3 regions of the Methylobacterium currus genome follow, and region 1 is predicted to be linked to each of the others. Evidence: predicted binding sites of a transcription regulator. Region 1 holds the regulator's gene; each other region holds the start of a gene.
What was found. Region 1 encodes PhoB, which activates phosphate uptake and scavenging genes when phosphate is short. Its sites were predicted from a motif close to TGTCATNNANCTGTCAT; they were not measured.

Region 1 (4,668 bases):
GGCCGATGGGCGGCTATTCGGGCTGGGCCGGCGGCGTGGCGCTCGCCATCATCGCGACGCCGGTGATCGTGCGCACCACCGAGGACATGCTGCGCCTGGTGCCCGGCACCCTGCGCGAGGCCGGCGCGGCGCTCGGCGCCCCGTTGTCGATCGTGATCCGCAGCGTCACCTGGCGGGCGGCGCAGTCCGGCATCGTCACCGGCGTGCTCCTCGCGCTCGCCCGCATCGCCGGCGAGACCGCGCCGCTGCTCTTCACCGCGCTCAACAACAATTCCTGGTTCAGCCCCAACCTGATGGGCGGCGTCGCGAACCTGCCGGTGATGATCTACCAGTTCGCGTTGTCTCCTTACGAGAACTGGCGCCAGCTGGCCTGGGCCGGCGCGCTCCTCATCACCGTCACCATCCTGGGCCTGTCGATCGTGGCCCGCCTCGTCCTGAGCGGCCCGAAGGGGCGCTGACCGTCATACCCTGCTTGGAGACAACCCGATGAGCGCCACCGCCACCGCCGTGCCGGTCGTGGGCCAGAGCACGGCCGACGAGTCCGCCCCGATCCGCCTCGCCGTCAAGGACCTGAGCTTCTACTACGGCGACTTCAAGGGGTTGAAGAACATCAACCTCAACTTCCTCGACCGCCAGGTCACGGCGCTGATCGGGCCGTCGGGCTGCGGCAAGTCTACCCTGCTGCGGACCTTCAACCGCATCTACAGCCTCTATCCGGACCAGCGCGCCGAGGGGCAGATCCTGCTCGACGGCCGCAACATCCTGGATCCGTCGATCGACCTCAACGAGCTGCGCGCCCGGGTCGGCATGGTGTTCCAGAAGCCGACCCCGTTCCCGATGTCGATCTACGACAACATCGCGTTCGGCATCCGGCTCTACGAGCGCCTCGGCAAGGCCGACCTCGACAACCGCGTCGAGGAGGCCCTGCGCAAGGGCGCGCTGTGGGACGAGGTGAAGGACAAGCTCAAGCAGTCCGGCATGGGCCTGTCCGGCGGCCAGCAGCAGCGCCTCTGCATCGCCCGCACGGTGGCGCAGCGCCCGGAAGTGATCCTGTTCGACGAGCCGACCTCGGCCCTCGACCCGATCTCGACCGGCCGCATCGAGGAGCTGATCGAGCAGCTGCGGACCGAGTTCACCATCGCCATCGTCACCCACAACATGCAGCAGGCGGCGCGCATCTCGCAGTTCACCGCCTTCATGTATCTCGGCGAGCTGATCGAGTTCGGGCCGACCAACCGGCTGTTCATGAACCCGTCGAAGCGCCAGACTCAGGACTACATCACCGGCCGGTTCGGCTGAGACCCGACGCCTCGTTGCGCCGGCCCGGCCCGGGCCGGTGCTGACCGTAAGCTCCACCTCATCGCGGGGAGTCACCCCTCATGTCGAGCCACATCGTCACCTCCTACGATCAGGAGCTGCAGAACCTGCGGCGCAGCATCGCCGAGATGGGCGGCATCGCCGAGAAGATGGTGGCCGATTCCGGCCAGGCGCTCCTGCGCCGCGACGCCGCCCTCGCCCAGGCGGTGATCGCCGTCGACCAGCGCCTCGACGGGCTGCAGCGCGAGATCGAGGAGAAGGCCATCCTCCTCATCGCCAAGCGCCAGCCGATGGCGGTGGACCTGCGCGAGACGATCTCGGCGATCCGCGTCTCGGGCGATCTCGAGCGCATCGGCGACCTCGCCAAGAACGTCGCCAAGCGCGTCGTCGCCATCGCCGACCAGGTCCAGCTGCAGAAAGTCGTCGTCGGCGTGGAGCACATGAACGAGCTGGTCCAGGGCCAGCTCAAGGACGTGCTCGACGCCTACGCCACCCAGGACACCGTCGCCGCCCTCGACGTCTGGGCCCGGGACGGCGGCATCGACGCGCTCTACACCTCGCTGTTCCGCGAGCTCCTGACCTACATGATGGAGGATCCGCGCAACATCACGTTCTGCACGCACCTCCTGTTCTGCGCCAAGAACGTCGAGCGCATCGGCGACCACACCACCAACATCGCCGAGACCATCCACTATCTCGCCACCGGCGAGACGCTGCCGACCGACCGTCCCAAGAACGACGGCTCGAGCTTCGCCACCCTCGATCCCCAGCCGGAGGCCTGACGGGTCGGCCCGCGCCCGGGCTCGACCCCGGCCCGGGCCACCCTCCGGCCCCCTGCCCGAAGTGCCCCGCATGAGTACCCGTATCCTGATCGTCGAGGACGAGGAGGCGCTGACCCTCCTCCTGCGCTACAACCTCGAGGCCGAGGGCTTCGAGGTCGACGCCGTCGCCCGGGGCGACGAGGCGGATATCCGCCTGCGCGAGCAGGTGCCCGACCTCGTCCTCCTCGACTGGATGATGCCGGGCCTGTCCGGCATCGAATTGTGCCGGCGCATCCGCGCCCGCCGCGAGACCGAGCGGCTGCCGGTCATCATGCTGACGGCGCGGGGCGAGGAGGGCGACCGGGTGCGGGGCCTGGCCACCGGCGCCGACGACTACATCGTCAAGCCGTTCTCGGTGCCCGAGCTTCTGGCGCGGGTGCGGGCGCTCCTGCGCCGGTCCAAGCCCGCCCACGTCGCCGACCTCCTGGTCGCCGGCGACATCGAGCTCGACCGGGTCAGCCACCGCGTCCGCCGCGACGGGCGCGAGCTGCATCTCGGCCCGACCGAGTTCAAGCTGCTCGAATTCCTGATGCAGAGCCCAGGAAGGGTCTTCTCGCGCGAGCAGCTTCTCGACGGGGTCTGGGGCCACGACGTCTATATCGACGAGCGCACCGTCGACGTGCATATCGGCCGCCTGCGCAAGGCGATCAACCGCGGCCGCGACGCCGACCCGATCCGCACCGTTCGCGGCTCCGGCTATTCCTTCGACGAGATGTTCGCACACGAGCCGTGAGGGCCAGCTTCGCGGTCGCTTGCGCGGAACCGACGCTTCGGCTGCTCACCGGCCCGGTGACCCGCGCGGGTCGGACGCCGAGCGGATGCCTCGCTCCGATTGGTTCTCCCACCTGCGCCCTCATCCGAGAGCCTGTTCGAGTTGGCCAACCGAACCGATACCCTCCTCGTCATCCCGACGCTCGCCGAAACGCGAGAGCCCGGATCCATGACTGCCGACGGCGCAAGACCGAGCGGAAAGCCTTCCGCCTCTTCCTGAGTCGTCAGCGCTGAGGGATCCCGGCTTTCGCTACGCGGCCCCGGGATGACCGGGAGGGGATGGAAGTGGAGAAAGATCCATCGAACAGGCTCTCAGGCCAGCCGCGGCTCCGGAACCGGGCGCGACCGCAGCACCGGGGCCACGGCGTCCCGCTCGTCCTGATGCGCTTCCCGCGCGGCGAGCGGCAGCTCGACCGGCGGAAACAGGTCCTGCAGCCCGCGCGAGACGCCGGTGAGGACCGGGGCGAACGAGCCGGCAAGCGGGGAAGGGGCCGCGTCGGCCTTGACGAATCGGGAGCTGGACATGGGGCAGTGCGAACCTCGGGGCCAGTCTCAACGCACCGCACCATGGTTTGGTTCACGGCCGGCGTTCCGATGATCCTCGGATCCGCACATCGATGCGAAGGCGCAACGTAGGCCGTCGTGGCGCGCAGGACCCGTCACGGATGGGGTGAGGAAGGACCTCGCGCAGGAGCGATCCGTCACGATGCTCGTCCGGCCCTTCGCAGACGCCACGGTTTGGCGCGCCGCCCTGCCCGGGCTTCTCCGCAGCGCCTTCTCGGCCCTGGTGAGCCGCCACCATGCCGGCGCCGTGCGGATGGTCGATCAGGCCGTGGGCCAGGCCGGCGACCCGTGGGTGCGCCCCCTCTCCCGCACCATCCGCCACCAGCGGCGCGGGGAGACCGGCCTGATCACGGGGCTCCGGGTCTCGCGGCGGCGGCTCGCAACCTGATGCTGCCGAATGGCCAGGTTTCGGGGGGGCGTGCGCGGCCCGGCCGGGCCGTGAGGATCCCGCTCAGCTCCGCGCCGTCGGGGCGATCAGGGTCTCGGTCGCACCGGCCGGATCCATGCCGATGCGGCCCCAGCCCGGCAGCTTCAGGGCCGGGCGGCGCAGGTCGAGTCCCGCCACCGCGCCGAGGATGTTCACCTCGATCCCCTCGACCCAGCCGAGGGTGAGGCCGAGATAGCCGCGGGCCGAGAGCTGCAAACCGGTGCGGCTCGGCGTCCGGGCGATCAGGCGCTCCGAAAAATCCTTGCCGAGGGCCGTCGGTGGCAGCGCCACCGCGAGGTCCGGCACCGCCCGCAGCACGTGGGCCACGAAGGTGTTGGAGTTCGGCCCCGGCCAGGCGCTGTAGCTGCCGGCCTTGGCATACGGATAGGCTGCGACCGCCGCGTGGATGCGCGGCACGGCCCGCGCCGCCGCCTCGCCGTCGAGGGCGAGCACCACCTGCGGCGGGTTGCCGAACCAGCGCGCATCGGCCGCGTAGGCGTCCTTGCGCACCGGCAGGCCCCACCCGACGACGTCGTAGCGGGTGTAGCGCGACGCGCCCGCCTCCTTGACGACGATCCAGGTGTGATGGGCGAAGATGCCCCGCCAGCGTCCGACCCGGGCAGCGTAGATCCGCACGCTCGCCTCCGGCGCGGCCGTGGCGGCGGGCAGGAGCCGGGCGCTCGACCAGTCGGCGGTGGTCCAGTCGGGGGCGAGGTCGTCGCGGCTCCACCACCACAGGGCGTGGGCGGCGAGCGGCAGCAGGAACAG
Region 2 (4,668 bases), 300 kb from region 1:
CCTCGCCCGGGCGATCGTGCCGGCCCACACGCCCCTCGACGGCGATCTGGTCTTCTCCGCCGCGACCGGCGCCGTGCCGCTCGCCGACCCGGTCGGGGACCTGGCACGCTTGGGCGACGCCGCGGCGCGGGTGCTGGCGCGGGCGGTGGCGCTCGGGGTCTACCACGCGCGCGCCCTGCCGGTGGCGGGCGCGCAGGCCGCGTGGCGGGACCGGTTCGGGGGGTAAGGAGGGATGCGCTCGTCGCCCGATCCTACGCCCTCCCCGTCCCGGCCCGAAACGGGCCTGCACGACTGAAGCGAAGCGGGAAGAGATCCGGGAAAGGGCCGGGTTCGCGATGCCGAAGGGCGGGCACCCGCTGCCGGACGCCCACCACTTCCCCCTCAGAACTGGTACCGCAGCCCCGCCGTGACCCCGTGGGCCACCCCGGCCCGGGTGCCGATCGCCGCCTGGTAATCCACGCGCCAGCCGAGCTGCTCGGTCAGGCTGCCCTGGAGGCCGAAGCCGGCGGTGACGAAGTCGGACTTCAGGAACGGGATCGCGGCCGTGGCGGCGGCAAGCGGGTTCTGGACGCTGGCGAGGCGGAACAGGCCGGCGCTCTGCCGCGGCCCGAGGCCGAGATTGTAGGCCACCCGCACCGAGGGGACGATGCCGCCGAACCCCGTATAGGCGAGCTCGGCGCCGAAGCGGGCGGTGGTCTGGAGCACCGTAATCCCGCCATACGCCACGTTGTTGCCCGCAGCCCCCGTCTCGGTGAAGCCGCTGACGCGCGCCGAGTAGTGGCTCAGGCCCGCGAAGGGCATCAGGCGGAACGCGTCGCGGTCGAGGATCAGGCCGGTCTCGCCGTCCAGCGCCAGCGCGGTGGCGGAGGTCTTGGCGTCGGCCGTCAGGCCGTAGGCGGCCGGACGGCGCAGACCGGAGAGGTCGATGATCGGCGCGCCGCCGACGATGCCCTGCGCGTAGAAGGTCGGGCCGTAATAGCCGCCATAGGCCGCGACCGTGAAGGCGCTCTGGTCCTGGCGGAAGCCCTGCGGCCGCGAGAGCGAGCCGCCGCCCCCGCCGACCGCGAGGCCGGCCCGCCACGGGCCGGTGAGCGGCAGGTCGAAGCCGGCCGAGCCTTGCGCGATGGTGCGGTCGAGGGACAGGCCGCCGTTGCGCGGCTGGTCGGCGAAGACGACATCGCCCCCGACCCAGAGCGCCGGGCCGGACGTGCCCCAGGCTCCCTGGCTGGCCAAGCCGGCGCTGCGGCGCAGCGCCGAGAGGTGGTCCTGCATGCTGCGGGTCGCGGACGCCGCGACGCCGACGGCGCCGGCGCCGAGACCCTGCAGCACCGTCGGCGCCGTCGCCTTCATCACGGCGAGCGAGAGCGGATCGACGTAGGTCGGCAGGGTCAGCCGGTAGGCGAGCAGGATGTTGTCGTTGTTGATGCCGGCATCGTAGGGCTGGCCGTTGATGGCGCCCTGGCGGGTCAGGAAGTCGTTGTCGTTGCCGACGAGCAGGAAGTAGTCGTTGGGCGCCCGCTCGCTCAGGACCGGCACGAGGCCCATCGCCTCGATCTTCTCCGGCAGGGTGGTCTGGCTCGCCGGGTTGGTGGTGAGGTTCATCCCGAAGCGGTTGAGCTGCACCGGGTTGAGGATGTCGACGACCTCGGTGGTCTTTACCGGGGTGAGGCCAGCCCGCAACGTGCCGTTCGGCGAGATCGGCGTCGTGCCGTCATAGGGGCCGCCGGCGATGTTGGTGGCCCCTGCCGTGTCGACGAGGAGCACGCTCTTGTAGACGATCGGCGTGGTGTTGCCGGTGCCGAGCCCGTTCGAATCGCGCGACAGGACCAGGAACTGGGTGTCGTTGAGCGCCAGCATCTCGCTCTGGGCCGCGGTGCGGTTCGGCGCCCCGCCATTGCCGTTCTGGTTGTAGACCGGCAGCTGCAGCACGTATTCGCGGCTCGGGGCCGAGGGGGTCGGGCTGCCGGAAACGTCGTAGTAGAGGATGCGGGTATTGGCCCGCTGCTGCTGGTTCGGGCCGGAATCCTGGAGCGTCGCGCTCTGCAGGATGGCGACGAGGCCGCGCCCGTCCGGCGTCAGCGCCAGCGCCTCGAGGCCCTGGTTGTTGCGCCGGCCCGTATCGGGCGGGGTGAGCGAGTTGAAGTTGAGCTGGCCGTTCGTCACCGGCTGGAGCGCCGCCGGGATGCCGATCAGGCCCTGCAGCTGGCCGCTGCGGTTGAAGTAGTAGATGTTCGGGCCGTACTCATCGCTGACGTAGAACGAGCCGTCGAGGCGCCGGGCCAGGCCCTCGGCATCGAGGCTGATCCGCCCGGCGCTCGGGCCGGCGGCGGCCGACGGCAGCACGGCGCCGAGCTGGCGGGTGGTGCCGGCCGCCGGATCGAGGCCGCTGAAGCGCTGGCCCTTGGCGTCGGTGAGCACGATGCCGCCATCCGGCGTCAGGGTGATCTGGCTCTGCGAACTCGTCGCCTGCGGCAGGGCGGCGGCGCCGGTATAGGGCGTGAAGCGCAAGGTGAACCGGTTGAGCCGGCCCGCATAATCGCTGAACAGGCCGCCGTCCGGGTTGTTGTAGCCGCGGTCGGGCAGCGTGTAGAGCGTGCCCGCATAGGTGTCGCCGGTGCGCCGCCAGGTCGCGAGGTCGACGGCGAGCGACGAGAACGAGCCGAGGGAATCGCCGAGGAAGTCCCGGGTGGTGGCCGGCAGCCGGGCGACGCCCTGGAGACCCTGGTTGACGAGGGTGGTGCCGCCGGCATTCACCGAGACGGGACCGTCGATGGGCTGCAGGTTCGGCACCCGCGCCTCGATCGACTGGCCTTGCGCGAGGCCCGCGCCCGCGATCAGGCTGCCCGCCGCGAGAGCGGCGCGGATGGAGATGGTGGTCACGATTCGCCCCCGAGCTGACTTCGCGGCAGCGATGGGGCGGGTCGGTGACAGTCGCGTGACGGAGTGTGGCCGATCGGCACCGAACGGAACCCGGTGCGGCGTGCGGGCCACGGTTGCGCCGACGGCCTCGCCCTGCGCGGCCGGCCGTGGCAGAAGCCTCCCGCGAGGCGGTCGCCTCGCCCGATCAACGGAGGCGACGGACCGGTGAGCTACCTGGTGGTCTTTCTCGGCGCCGGCCTCGGCGGGGCGCTGCGCCACGGCGTCAATCTCTGGGCGGCGCGGGCGGGCAGCAGCTTCCCGTTCGGCACGATGCTGATCAACATCGCCGGCTCGGTCATGATGGGGGTGCTCACCGGCTGGTTCGCCGCCCGGGGCGGGGGGCCGCAGGCCCTGCGGCTCTTCCTCACCACCGGCATCCTCGGCGGCTTCACCACCTTCTCGACCTTCTCGCTCGAGGCCTTCCTGCTCTGGGAGCGTGGCGCGCACGCGGCGGCGCTGGCCTATGTCGCGGTCTCGGTGGCGGCCGGCATCGCGGGCGTCGCGGTGAGCCTCCTGGTGCTGCGCCAGCTCGCGTGAGGCGGGCGCCGTCGCATCCTGCGCGGGTTGACAAGCGGGGGGATCGCAGGCGGAGTCCTTCCCAAGATGAGCGACACCGTCCCCCGTCCAGAGGCCGAGAAGCCCCGCATCGCCATCACCTACTGCACCCAGTGCAACTGGCTGCTGCGGGCCGGCTGGATGGCGCAGGAGCTGCTCTCCACGTTCCGCGACGCCCTCGGAGAGGTGGCGCTGATCCCCGGGACCGGCGGCGCCTTCGCGATCACCTGCGGCGATGCCCTGATCTGGGAGCGCAAGCGCGACGGGGGATTTCCCGACATCAAGACCCTCAAACAGCGGGTGCGTGACCGGATCGAGCCCGGCCGCGACCTCGGCCACATCGACAGGGCCTGACGCCTTGACCATGCCGCGCCGCCCGCGCGCCGCCAGGGCCTCCAGGACAGAGTCATGAGGACCACGCCATGATCCGCCGCCGGCTCAACGCCCTGCGGCGGGACGGGCTGTCGACGCAGGTCTACCTCGTCGCCCTGGCGATCGCCCTGATCGGGCCGGGCCTGATCTTCACCGCCGTGCTGCTCGGCCGCTACGCCGCCCTGGAGCGGGTCCGCTTCCAGCAGGATGCCCGCGAGAGCGTGCGCGGCATCGCGCTCAGCATCGACCGGGACATGGCCGGGCTGGTCTCGGTGCTGCAGACCCTCTCGGCCTCGCCGCGCTTGCGTCAGGCCGGATTTGGTCAGGACACCCTCGGCGGGTTCGAGACCCAGGCCCGGGCCGTGACGGAGACGACGGGCCTTCGCCTCTCGCTGCGCCGGCGGGACGGGACCCAGCTCGTCAACACCGCCCTGCCCCCCGGCGCGCCGCTGCCGCAGGACCCGCATCCCGAGGATGCCGCGGTGCTGGCGACGAAGCAGCCGGTGATCGGCGGCGTCCGCGCCGGCGCGCCCGGGCAGCCGCCGACCTACGACGTGGCGGTGCCGGTGACGATCGACGGGGCGCCGGCCTACGTGCTCAGCGTCACGGTGCCGGTGGACCGGCTTCACCAGATCCTGGTCCAGGACCTCGCGCCGGGCTGGACCACCGCGGTCGTCGACCGCAGCGGCCTCCTGCTCGCCCGCTCGGAGGACCATGCCAGCCTCGCCGGCCAGCCGATGCAGGCGGCGTTGCGCGGCCACCCGACCGGCGCCGCGGACATCTGGGAGGGGATCGACCGGCGCCGGCGGCCGGTCCTCTACG
Region 3 (4,668 bases), 2.0 Mb from region 1:
ACCGGCTGCCGAAGGCGTTTCGCGGCGCCAACCTGTTTTCGGGCCTCTACGACCTCGGCGTCACCGCGAGCGCCCGCAACTGGGGCGAGGAGCGCCTGGTCCTCAACTCCACCGACATACGCCGCTTCGCCGACGGCTTCGTGCCGGAGGGCGTGGCCCGGCGCTCGCCCGACGTGTCGCCGCTCTATGCCGACCTCGCCGGCCTGCCCCCGGCCCTGTTCTCGGTCGGCACCCGCGATCCCCTCCTCGACGACACGCTGTTCATGTCGATGCGCTGGGCGGCGGCCAACAATGGCGGCTACACGTCGGTCTATACCGGCGGCTGCCACGTGTTCATCCGCTACAACCTCGCCATGACCCAGCGGGCCCTGGAGCTGATCGAGCGCTTCCTGATGGCCTTGGCGTGAGGAACCGGGCGTGAGGAACCGGGCGTGAGGAAATCGGCGTGAGGCACGGCCGTTCGGCCGCGACCGCCTACGCGCTTCTCGCCTTCGCGACCCTGCTCTGGGCCGGCAACGCGGTGGCGAGCAAGGTCGCCGTCGGCCTCGTCTCGCCGCAGGCCCTGGTCGCCTTGCGCTGGTCGATCGCCCTCACGGCGATCGCGCTCCTGGCCGGGCGCGAGACATGGGCGCACCGTCGCGCCCTGCTGGCGCATTGGCCGCTGATCCTGCTGATGGGCGGCTTCGGCTATACCGGCTTCAACGCGCTGGCCTACGAGGCGGGGGCGCTGACGAGCGCCGTGAACCTGTCCTTGATCGAGGGCACGATCCCGGTCCTGGTGCTGCTCCTGAACTTCCTCGTCCGCGGCGTCGCGGTGCGGGGCGGCCAGTTCCTCGGCGCCGCCATCACGCTCGCCGGGGTGGTGCTGGTGGCGAGCCACGGCGACCTCGCGCGGCTGCGCGCCCTCGACGTCAACCGCGGCGACCTCCTGGTGCTGCTGGCCTGCCTGTTCTACGCCGGCTACACGGTCGCCCTGCCCCTGCGGCCGGCGGTGCCGGCCCTGGCCTTCTTCGCCGCCATGGCGGTGGCGGCCTGGGCGACCTCGCTGCCGCTGCTCGCCGGCGAGTGGGCGGCCGGCCGCATCCTCTGGCCCGGCGCCGCCGGCTGGGCGCTGATCGCCTTCACGGCGCTCGGGCCGTCGCTGGTGGCGCAGCTCGCCTATATGCGCGGGGTCGAAACGATCGGCCCGAACCGCGCCGGCCTGTTCAACAACCTGGTGCCGGCCTTCGGGGCGATCCTGGCGGTGGGTCTGGTGGGCGAGCCCTTCGGCCTCGTCGAGGCCTCGGCCCTCGCCCTCGTGCTCGGCGGCATCGCGGTGGCGGAGCTGTCCGGGCGCCGCAAGCTCGGCTGAGCCTCACCCCCTCTGCCCGCCGAGCCCGAGCCGGCGGATCAACAGGAAGGCCGCCGCGGCGGACAGGACGGCGATTCCGATCGCCGCCGTCGAGCCGTCCTCCCAGTCGGCGAAGGGCAGGTTCTTGGTGTTCATGCCGAACAGGCCGGTGACCAGGGTCGGCGGCAGGAACAACGCGGTCAGGATCGACAGGGTGTGGAGCTGGCGGTTCGACTGGCGGGCGAGCAGGCCGGAGAGCTCTTCCTGCAGGAGCCGGCTGCGCTCGGCCAGCACCACCATGTCGCGGTCCAGCGCGTCGAGGCGCTGGGCGATGCGCGCGGCGGCCTCCAGGGTCTCCTCCGGCAGGTCCTCGCCATCCTCCTCCAGGCGGTGGAACACCGCCCGCAGGCCGTTGAGCTGGCGGTGCAGCCGCACGGCGTCGCGGCGGATCGGCCCGAGCTGGCGGGTCTCCGCGCGGATGCGCTCGTCGAGGATGTGGTCCTCGATCCCGTCGAGGCGCTCGGACAGGATCGCGCCCCGGGCGCCGATCGCCGCGGCGACCCGGTCGATCAGCGTCTCGAGCAGTGCCACCGGCCCTGGCAGCGCCCTCCCCTCGGCGATCGCCTCGCGCACCGCATCGGGCCCGACGATCGGGTGCCGGCGCCCGCTGACGAGGTAGTTCGGCCCGAGCACGAAATGCAGCCGCCCGGCGGCGTCGGGCAGGCGCTCCGGTACGGCAGGCGCCTCGGCGTCGCGGGCGAGGTCGGCGTCCCGGGTGAGATCGGCGATGACGCCGCCGACCTGTCCGTCCTCGACGGTGACCCGCTGGTGCGGATCGCTGGCGAAGGCCGCCGCCGCGAGGTCGGGCGGGCCGAACCGCCCCTCCGCCACCAGGGCCGGCACCCTCGCGTCGTTGAGGTTGACGTGGAGCCAGACGAAGCCCTCGCCGAAGCGGCCCAACGCCGGAATCTCCTCGCCGGGCCCGACCAGCCGCCCGCGCCCGGCCGCGTCGAACCGCATCGCCCAGATCAGGCCCGGCAGGGCGGGTTCGTCGCTGAGGAGGGGGGGCATCGGGCGTCCTTCGCGTCCCCGCTTGTCCAAACGGGGAACGACCGGGACGCCGCCGCACCCGGTCGCCGTCGCTAGGGGCCGGTTACGACGGTTCGATGACGCTTTGGCGCTATGCCACCCTCCGGGGCCTACGCCTCCATCGCCTCCAGCTCGGCGATCATCCCCTCGATCATCGACAGGCCGATCTGCCAGAAGGCCGGGTCGCGGGCGTCCAGCCCGAACGGCGCCAGCAACTCGCCATAGGGCTTGCTGCCGCCGGCCGAGAGCAGCGCGAAGTAGCGCTCGACGAAGGCTTCCTCTGCCGCCTTGTCGCCGCTCGCCCGCTGGTAGACGCCGTAGAGCGAGTTCACCAGGCAGTCGCCGAAGGCGTAGGCGTAGACGTAGAACGGCGAGTGGATGAAGTGCGGGATATAGGCCCAGTACGGCTCGTAGCCCTCGTCGAGGCGGATCGCCGGCCCCAAGCTCTCTGCCTGCACCGACATCCACAGGGCGTTGACCTTGTCGGCGGTCAGCTCGCCCTCGCGGCGGGCGAGGTGGACCTTGCGTTCGAAGGCGTAGAACGCGATCTGGCGCACCACCGTGTTGATCATGTCCTCGACCTTGGCAGCCAGCATCGCCCGGCGCTGCACCGGGTCGGTAGTGGCCTCCAGCACGCGGCGGAAGGTCAGCATCTCGCCGAACACGCTGGCGGTCTCGGCCAGCGTCAGCGGCGTCGGCGCCATCAGCGCGCCGTTCGGCGCCGCCAGCACCTGGTGCACGCCGTGGCCGAGCTCGTGGGCGAGCGTCATCACGTCCCGCGGCTTGCCCTGGTAGTTCACGAGCACGAAGGGATGGGCCGAGGGCACGGTCGGGTGCGCGAAGGCGCCCGGCGCCTTGCCGGGCCGCACCGGCGCGTCGATCCAGCTGCCGTCGAAGAAGCGCCGGGCGATCTCGGCCATCTTCGGCGAGAAGGCGCCGTAGGCGGACAGCACGGTCTCGCGCGCCTCGGCCCAGGGGATCGTGCGCTGCTCGACCTTCGGCAGCGGCGCGTTGCGGTCCCAATAGGCCAGGTCGTCCCGGCCGAACCACCGCGCCTTCAGCTTGTAGTAGCGGTGCGACAGGCGCGGATAGGCCGCCTGCACGGCGGCGACCAGGGCCTCGACGGTGTCGCGCTCGACGCGGTTGGCGAGGTGGCGGGCATCCGCCACGTCGGTGAAGCCGCGCCAGCGGTCGGAGATCTCCTTGTCCTTGGCGAGCGTGTTGGTGATCAGCGTGAACACCCGCAGGTTCGCCCGGAATACGGTGCTGAGCGCCCCGGCGGCGTCCCGGCGCAATGTCTCGTCGGGATCCTGGAGCTTGTTGAGCGTCGGCTCCAGCGTCAGCTCCTCGCCGCGCAGGGGGAAACGGAGGGACGCGATGGTCTCGTCGAACAGCCGGTTCCAGGCCGCGCGCCCGGTCACCGACTTCTCGAGGAAGAGCTTCTCCGCCTCGTCGCTCAGCTGGTGCGGCTTCTCGCGGCGAATATCCTCGAGCCAGGGGCGGTAGCGCGCGAGCGGCGGGTGGGCCGCGGCCGCGTCGATCAGCGCATCCTCGATCCGGTTGAGCTCGAGGGTGAAGAACAGGAGGTCGCTGGCCGCATTCGTCAGCCGCTCCTGGGTGTCGCCGTAGAACTTCGCCCTCGCCGGGTCGGTGGTGTCGCCCGAATAGACGAGGCCCGCATAGGACATCAGCCGGCCGAGCCGGTCCTCGATCGCCTCGTAGGCGGCGACGGCGGTGCCGAGACCGTCGGACGCGCCCTCGCCGGACACCAGGTCCCTGACGCGGCCGCGATAGCTGTCGGCGAAGCCCCGGCACTCGGACTCGGCTGTCGCAAGGTCGTCGGCGAAGGCCGGGTCGTCGAGGCCGGCATAAAGGTCGGACAGGTCCCATTCCGGCAGCGGCCCGAGATCGACGGCGCGGGCCGTGGCCTGGGCGGTGCTCAGGGCGCTGTCCGACGGCGCGGCGGCACTCAGCGGCATGGACGATATTCCTTTTAGGCCAGACGATCGCTGGCGAACCATCTCTGGCAGACGATGCCGAGGACATATCGGCCGCCGCCGGCCCGCGATCAACCGAGCCCGCGGCGATTGCCGCGCGAGGCGCCCCGCCGCCGGTAACCTCTCGTTGGCGTTAAGAGCCACTTTACGCTTGTGACGCAGCATACGGCTCGAAACGAAACAGCCGCGTGATTCGCCGGGAGCCCGCTCGCCGGGGCCGGGCGCCGCGACGGCTTTCAGGGCGGTGCTCCC

Region 2: the regulator PhoB is predicted to act here: its motif matches at 2,925-2,941, upstream of DA075_RS12110 (esterase-like activity of phytase family protein).
Region 3: the regulator PhoB is predicted to act here: its motif matches at 2,486-2,502, upstream of DA075_RS03680 (CorA family divalent cation transporter).

Annotation. Positions count from the first base shown of each region.
Region 1 is NZ_CP028843.1:2,846,268-2,850,935, forward strand. Features, by position in the region: gene pstA (phosphate ABC transporter permease PstA) at 1-458, shown strand, start outside; gene pstB (phosphate ABC transporter ATP-binding protein PstB) at 487-1,299, shown strand; gene phoU (phosphate signaling complex protein PhoU) at 1,380-2,099, shown strand; gene phoB (phosphate regulon transcriptional regulator PhoB) at 2,170-2,871, shown strand; gene DA075_RS13310 (hypothetical protein) at 3,222-3,434, opposite strand; gene DA075_RS13315 (DUF305 domain-containing protein) at 3,616-3,861, shown strand; gene DA075_RS13320 (DUF3750 domain-containing protein) at 3,925-4,668, opposite strand, start outside.
Region 2 is NZ_CP028843.1:2,549,737-2,554,404, forward strand. Features, by position in the region: gene DA075_RS12105 (P1 family peptidase) at 1-226, shown strand, start outside; gene DA075_RS12110 (esterase-like activity of phytase family protein) at 382-2,880, opposite strand; gene crcB (fluoride efflux transporter CrcB) at 3,085-3,456, shown strand; gene DA075_RS12120 (Rdx family protein) at 3,523-3,828, shown strand; gene DA075_RS12125 (sensor histidine kinase) at 3,897-4,668, shown strand, end outside.
Region 3 is NZ_CP028843.1:804,829-809,496, reverse strand. Features, by position in the region: gene DA075_RS03690 (alpha/beta hydrolase) at 1-407, shown strand, start outside; gene DA075_RS03685 (DMT family transporter) at 440-1,351, shown strand; gene DA075_RS03680 (CorA family divalent cation transporter) at 1,355-2,401, opposite strand; gene DA075_RS03675 (M3 family oligoendopeptidase) at 2,530-4,398, opposite strand.